2 regions of the Desertibacillus haloalkaliphilus genome follow, and region 2 is predicted to be linked to the other one. Evidence: a T-box and tRNA genes for the amino acid it is inferred to sense, from the RefSeq annotation. Region 2 holds a T-box; the other holds one or more tRNA genes.
The links. A T-box is a leader RNA that pairs with one kind of tRNA and senses whether it is charged. The one in region 2 lies ahead of alaS (alanine--tRNA ligase), so its partner is inferred to be a tRNA-Ala.
Positions count from the first base shown of each region.

Region 1 (3,428 bases), on a different contig from region 2:
CTAACCCCTTGGCCATAATTTCATTTCTAACGGATTGGGTTAATTCTTCCGCACCTGCTTTATTGCAGCTACCTCCATTGCAAATAAGGATGTGATGTTTAGTAGTCGTTAAATTCCATGTAGCCATTTACCTGCCTCCTCGTTTCAATTATGTTATAGTAAGAACTTTGTTGAAGAACTATAAATAACATGGACTACTTGCCAATTCCGATATTTTGCATTTCAAATAATTCTTTTTCAATCTTACTTCGTTCTAATTCATCATCTCCTATGAAAACGAGAATAGGTTCATAATGCTTCTCACATCGTTCAAACATTGGTTCACCATAAGAATAATTAAATAGAAATATTCCTGGTGTCTCCTTTAGTTGAATAAATCCTTTGGCACGAAAGAGATGCCTGTTCATTTTCTTTAAAAGTTGAACGAATTGAACTCTATCTATTGGACGATCCATAGGAACTGTAATCGTTCTTAGATGTAAATGTTTGTGGATATGGGAGTCATCATGAACCTCTTGTGGTAAAAAACGGTTAGTGCTTCGGTTTTCTGAAGAATATAGCATTGATGGGTCAATGTTTGCATACATCACTGGAAGTATCCGTGCCCATTGATTGACCTCCTGAACGTTCTTCTTTACCATCTCTATTACTGACTCGTTCACCTGATCTGTTTTATTGATGAGTACGAGATCAGCATACTCCGCTTGTTTTTTCATAAGCTTTCTTAATTTTATGCTCATTTTACCCTCATGCCACTGGATAGCATTTATAACTGTAATCACAGCTTTTATCTCAACTTTTCCTGCTAGTAGAGGATGAGTACATGCATCTATCACCTCTAATGGATGAGCTACACCTGTTGCTTCGATATAGATAGCATCTAAATCATGTTCTTCTAGGAGTGATGTAAGTTGTAAACTTAACTCACCTTGAATCGTACAGCAAATACACCCATTTAACATTTCTTTTAGAGGAGTGTCGTTAGGTATGATCGATGAATCTACACTCACCTCACCTAATTCATTCATTAATACCCCGATTTTCCTTTCATTTCGTTTTTCAACTTGAAGCAACTGCTTCAACAAGGTGCTTTTTCCACTTCCTAAAAAACCACTTAATATAAAAATATCTACCGCTCTCTGCCTCATTTACATCCTTCCCTACTTCTATATGTCTTTTCTAATTTCTCGTATCACATGTGATAGTTCCGGAATAATCAATTTACTCATCGCCAATTTTACAGCACCACTTGAGCCTGGCATAGCAAATACAGCGGTATGATCAATAACCCCTGCAATAGCACGACTTAAAATAGCTGCAGAACCTATATCTTCAGTAAAACTAAGCATTCTAAACAATTCTCCGAAACCGACGATTTCTTTGTCTAATTGGGCCTGGATCGTCTCAATAGTAACGTCTCGAACTGCTATACCAGTACCACCATTTAACAATATTGCATCAATCTCTGGTGAATGAATTCCTTTGATAAGGGCTTCGTTAATCTTTTCTTTATCGTCTGAAACAATTTCATAATCAGCGGTTAAATGCCCACCGTTAGTTAAAAATTCTCGAATCAATAAACCGCTTTTATCTGTTTCTTTTGTACGGGTATCACTGACAGTTATAATTTTACATCTGATTTCTTTGGGCGCTTCTTTTTTATGCTCGAATACACTCAAGTTTCATTCTCCTTTAACAAATTTATTGATCTCGATAATTACCTTCTAAAAAACTGTTTGATTACTATACTATGTAATCATTGATGATTGACAGTTTGTAAATCGTAATCATTACTATCTATATTTTATAGTAAGTGATTTAATTTATTGGGTCAACCTAAAGTTCCTAATAAATTTAATACCATCAAAAAAGCCCCCTATAGGTAAAAATCTCTACATAAAAAACGACCTATCCCTCGTGAGATCGAGAAATAGGTCGTTGTATATGCGCAGTATGTATACTTTTTAAAATATTTATGTTTATGTATGGTGGAGCATAGCGGGATCGAACCGCTGACCTCTACACTGCCAGTGTAGCGCTCTCCCAGCTGAGCTAATGCCCCGTAGTAATAATGAAGTTTTGTCAAAGAAGGTCCCTGTTTCTTCCTCTACTCGTCACTCTAGGTCGTCTATGCGTCGAAACAACTCGTCGCAGCTTTACTCGTATGAGCTAATGCCCCGTAGTATTAACTAAAAAGGACGCCAAGAAGGTACCAGCCTGCACCGGCGATTAATCCGACTACTAATGCCCCTAGCACTTGTTCCTTCATCAGTTTTTTATGCTTCGTAAAGTCAAAAATGACCCAGCCAACAAAGACTGTAAAGGCAAATACGATTGATTCAACCATTAAGTCGGTCCTCCATGCGTTTCTTCCCTGTTATCTTATCAAAAAAGTGTGGATAAAGACAAGTATTTTGTAACATTTCCGCCCGAGAATCTGCTCGAAGCTATGATACACTAAAAGATAGTTAAAATTGCCATCACCTTGTAACGTTCCTAAGCCTTGACTCGTCTATTTTTAGAAAAGCAAAGATCATGTAGCTTTTTTTAAAAGGAGAGGATAATGATGAAGAAGTTAAGTGTACTAACGCTTGCGGCATTTGTAGCATCAGCTGGTGTCGCTCACGGGTCAGCACTCGCACAAACAGTAGAATTACCCTCACAAGCCGAAGCCGAGCCAGAAGACGCTGACCAGCTTGAAGCAAGCATTTACTTGAAAAACACAGGTGTGATTTCAGAGGTGAGAGAAGATGATGACTCAACCTCGCTAGTTATCGAAGGTCCAGAGGAAGATTCGATCATGATTTTCCCAATGACAGATGATGCGCTTATCTTTGATAGTCGCACAACCGAACAAGTAAACAAAGACGAGCTCACGGAAGGACAAACGATTACAGGCTACTATGATAAGGATACGGCACATATCATGATTTATCCACCAACGATCGCACCTGAGATTGTAATTATTGAGGATGAGCAAGAAGGCAGCCAAGTAAAGGTGTCCAAGTTCGATGAAAACCTCGTTAGCCTAGACAATCAATTAGCGCTCACGATTAATGAAGAAACGATTCTTGTTAATGAAAATGGTGCAGCCATCACAGAGGAAGACTTGTCTGGGAAAGAATTAATTGTTTTCTATACAATCGCGACAAAGAGCATCCCAGCGCAAACAACACCACAAAAAATTGTCGCCCTTGATCATACCGACAAGAAACAGGAGGAAGTGGAACGGCTCATTGAAAATGACAATTATTATAAAAATGACACAAAAATGATTCCAATTCGTTCCATTGCCCAATCGCTTGGTTTTACAGTCGGCTGGGATCAAGAGACACGTTCAGTCACGGTCCAAAAGCAGAACCTTTCGATCCAAATCTCAAATGGTGACACGGCCTACAGCTATAACCGCAGCCTTCGGGAGTTCCCTG
Region 1 is NZ_JAHPIV010000001.1:409,412-412,839, forward strand. It holds gene KH400_RS01910 ((2Fe-2S) ferredoxin domain-containing protein) at 1-127, opposite strand, end outside; gene KH400_RS01915 (CobW family GTP-binding protein) at 195-1,148, opposite strand; gene KH400_RS01920 (MogA/MoaB family molybdenum cofactor biosynthesis protein) at 1,167-1,679, opposite strand; tRNA gene KH400_RS01925 (tRNA-Ala) at 1,987-2,062, opposite strand; gene KH400_RS01930 (hypothetical protein) at 2,186-2,347, opposite strand; gene KH400_RS01935 (copper amine oxidase N-terminal domain-containing protein) at 2,564-3,428, shown strand, end outside.
Region 1: it encodes a tRNA-Ala, which carries the amino acid that the T-box ahead of alaS (alanine--tRNA ligase) is inferred to sense. The anticodon was not compared.

Region 2 (3,428 bases):
ACGTTTGAATACAATGCCAGAGGGTGTACACCAACATGTTGAAGAATGGATTGGTGGACTAGAGGAATATTTAGATCGTTTTGTTGCTGGAATCATTGATGTTATTAAGCAAATCTTAAATTCGTTAATTTATTTTATTGTCATCCCGTTTTTAGTTTTTTATTTACTTAAGGATTTTAAGTTGGTTGAGAAAACAGCTTGGTATTTAACGCCAAGAAAATGGCGTGAAGAGAGCATTGCGTTTATTCATGATGTTGATAAGTCATTTGGTCGTTATATTCGCGGACAAATTCTCGTGTCCCTATCTGTTGGGTTATTAGCAATGACTGGGTTATGGCTCATCGGTATGCCGTACCCTGTGCTTCTCGGGATCTTTATCGGGATGACTGATATTATCCCATATTTTGGTGCTTTTCTTGGTGCAGTTCCTGCTTTGATTGTGGCTGCGATGCAATCGATGGAAATGCTTCTTTATACGGCCATTGTTATTTTTGTACTTCAGCAAGTAGAAGGTAACATTCTTTCACCTGTCATTGTCGGAAAGACTTTGCATATGCACCCTGTCTTAATTATGCTCGCCTTAATTATTGGAATCGAAATTGGGGGAATCTTTGGTTTGGTGTTAGCGGTACCGACATTGGCAATTATTAAAGTAATCCTCCTTCATGTGCGAGCAAATTTGATGAAAGATTGACATTCATTCGTTAGATTTCTATAATGAAAAAAGCATAGATTTTGGTCTAAAGTTGAAGGCGACAAATGAATGAAAAAATAAACGCTGATGGAACCGAGTATGTTAAAGCCCGTATAAAGAGAGGGGTTTCCGTGGCTGGAAGAAACCCTATACGAAGATTAACAGAACGCTACTCCGGAGTGCAGGAGAACCCTGCCGCTTCAACCACGTTACGGTTGTTGAAGGTGGTGAATAGGAAACCTATTCATAACCAGGGTGGTACCGCGTGAATAACTCTCGTCCCTGACTTAGGGATTGAGAGTTTTTTTTGGTAAAGGGGCGGAGTGCGCTAACATGTGAGGAACATCAAGGAAGTAGGCTTACTCGCACCGCCTTAGATTGAAAGTTGAAGGTGAGTTCCCTGGAGAAGGAGAAGTCTTTCGGGGTAGTGGCAAAGGGGCGGAGTGCGCTAGCATGTGAGAAACATCAAGGAAGTAAGCTTACTCGCACCGCCTTAGATTGAAGTAGAAGGTTAGGTCCCTGAAGAGGAAGAAGTTAAGTCGGAGTAGTGGCAAAGGGGCCTCCCGAGAGTACGCTAACATAGGTGAAAGGCGCATGGGCCTTCGATTCAAAGAGATACTTAGCTTAAAAGTGAGGATTCGGGATTCAATAAACTAGATTCCATCAGATGTTCGCTGATCAATGTCTAAAAAATTTAGGGAGGAAGTTTTATGAAAAATTTATCGTCAGCACAAGTGAGACAAATGTTTTTGGACTTTTTTCAAGAAAAAGGGCATGATATTGAACCGAGTGCATCGTTAGTTCCGCATGAAGATCCAACATTGTTATGGATTAATAGTGGTGTTGCGACACTAAAGAAATATTTCGATGGTCGTGTCATCCCGGAAAATCCACGGATTACGAACGCACAAAAATCAATTCGTACGAATGATATTGAAAACGTTGGTAAAACGGCCCGTCACCATACATTTTTCGAAATGCTCGGGAATTTTTCAATTGGTGACTATTTTAAAAAGGAAGCGATTCACTGGGCTTGGGAATTTTTGACCAGTGAAAAGTGGATTGGTTTTGAACCCGAGAAACTATCTGTAACCATTCACCCAGAAGACGACGAAGCATTTGAAATCTGGAATAAGGAAATCGGGGTAGATGAAAGCCGGATTATACGTTTGGAAGAGAACTTCTGGGATATTGGAGAAGGGCCAAGTGGACCAAATACGGAAATATTCTATGACCGTGGACCAGCTTATGGGGACGACCCAAATGACCCTGAGCTTTATCCTGGAGGAGAAAACGAACGTTACTTAGAAATCTGGAACCTTGTCTTCTCTCAATATAACCATAATCCAGACGGTTCATATACACCATTACCAAAGAAAAATATTGATACAGGTATGGGATTAGAGCGAATGGTATCGGTGATTCAAGATGTACCGACCAACTTCGATACGGACTTATTTATGCCAATTATTAAGGCAACTGAAGAGATTTCTAATAGTAAGTATGGTGAATCGAATGACAAAGATGTTTCCTACAAAGTGATTGCAGACCATGTTCGTACAGTGAGTTTTGCGATTTCTGATGGGGCTCTACCATCTAATGAAGGCCGTGGGTACGTCTTACGTCGCTTGTTGCGTCGTGCTGTACGCTATGCAAAGCTTATTCAAATTGAGCGCCCATTTATGTATGAACTCGTTCCAGTCGTAGCTGATATCATGGTTGATTTCTATCCAGAGGTAAAAGAAAAGGTAGCCTTTATTCAAAAAGTGATGAAAAATGAGGAAGAGCGATTCCATGAAACACTCAATGATGGTTTAGCTATTTTAGCAAAGATCATTGAGCAAACAGAACAAGCAAATGAAACGGTCATCCGTGGTGAGGATGTATTCAGATTATATGATACATATGGATTCCCAGTTGATTTAACAGAAGAATACGTTGAAGAAAAAGGAATGACTATTGACCGCGATGGATTTGAAACAGAAATGGAGCGCCAAAGAGAGCGTGCACGAGCAGCGCGCCAAGAAACGGACTCCATGCAAATTCAAGATCAAGTGCTAGCTGATATTACGGCAGAGAGTACATTTGTTGGATATGAGCAATTAACAGCTGATGCAAAAGTTGAAGTGATTGTTAAAGATAAGCAGGTTGTTGATGTCGCTACAGCGGGTGATGAGATTCAAGTGATCTTAAATGAGACACCTTTTTACGCTGAAAGTGGTGGACAAGTTGCTGACAAAGGGACATTAAAAGGTCAACAGGTAACTGCTGAGGTTGAAGATGTTCAAAAGGCACCTAATGGGCAGAACCTCCATACGGTAAAAATCACAGACGGAAGCTTGCGTACAGGAGATATAGTTCAGGCAACGGTTGAAGAGACAAGCCGTATTGGTATTGTGAAAAACCATACAGCAACACATTTACTGCATCAAGCGTTAAAGGAGACGTTAGGTGAGCATGTTAACCAAGCGGGTTCTCTTGTATCAGAAGATCGCTTGCGATTTGACTTTTCTCATTTTGGTCAAGTGACTGAGGAAGAGCTCGTAACCATTGAGCAAATCGTTAATGAAAAAGTATGGCAGGCAATCTCTGTGAACATTGAGAATAAAGCAATCGATGAAGCGAAAGCGATGGGAGCTATGGCGTTGTTCGGTGAAAAGTATGGTGATGTTGTTCGCGTTGTCCAAGTGAGTGATTATAGCATCGAGCTTTGCGGTGGTTGTCATGTGAATAA
Region 2 is NZ_JAHPIV010000002.1:141,255-144,682, forward strand. It holds gene KH400_RS02865 (AI-2E family transporter) at 1-694, shown strand, start outside; T-box leader at 770-981, shown strand; gene alaS (alanine--tRNA ligase) at 1,405-3,428, shown strand, end outside.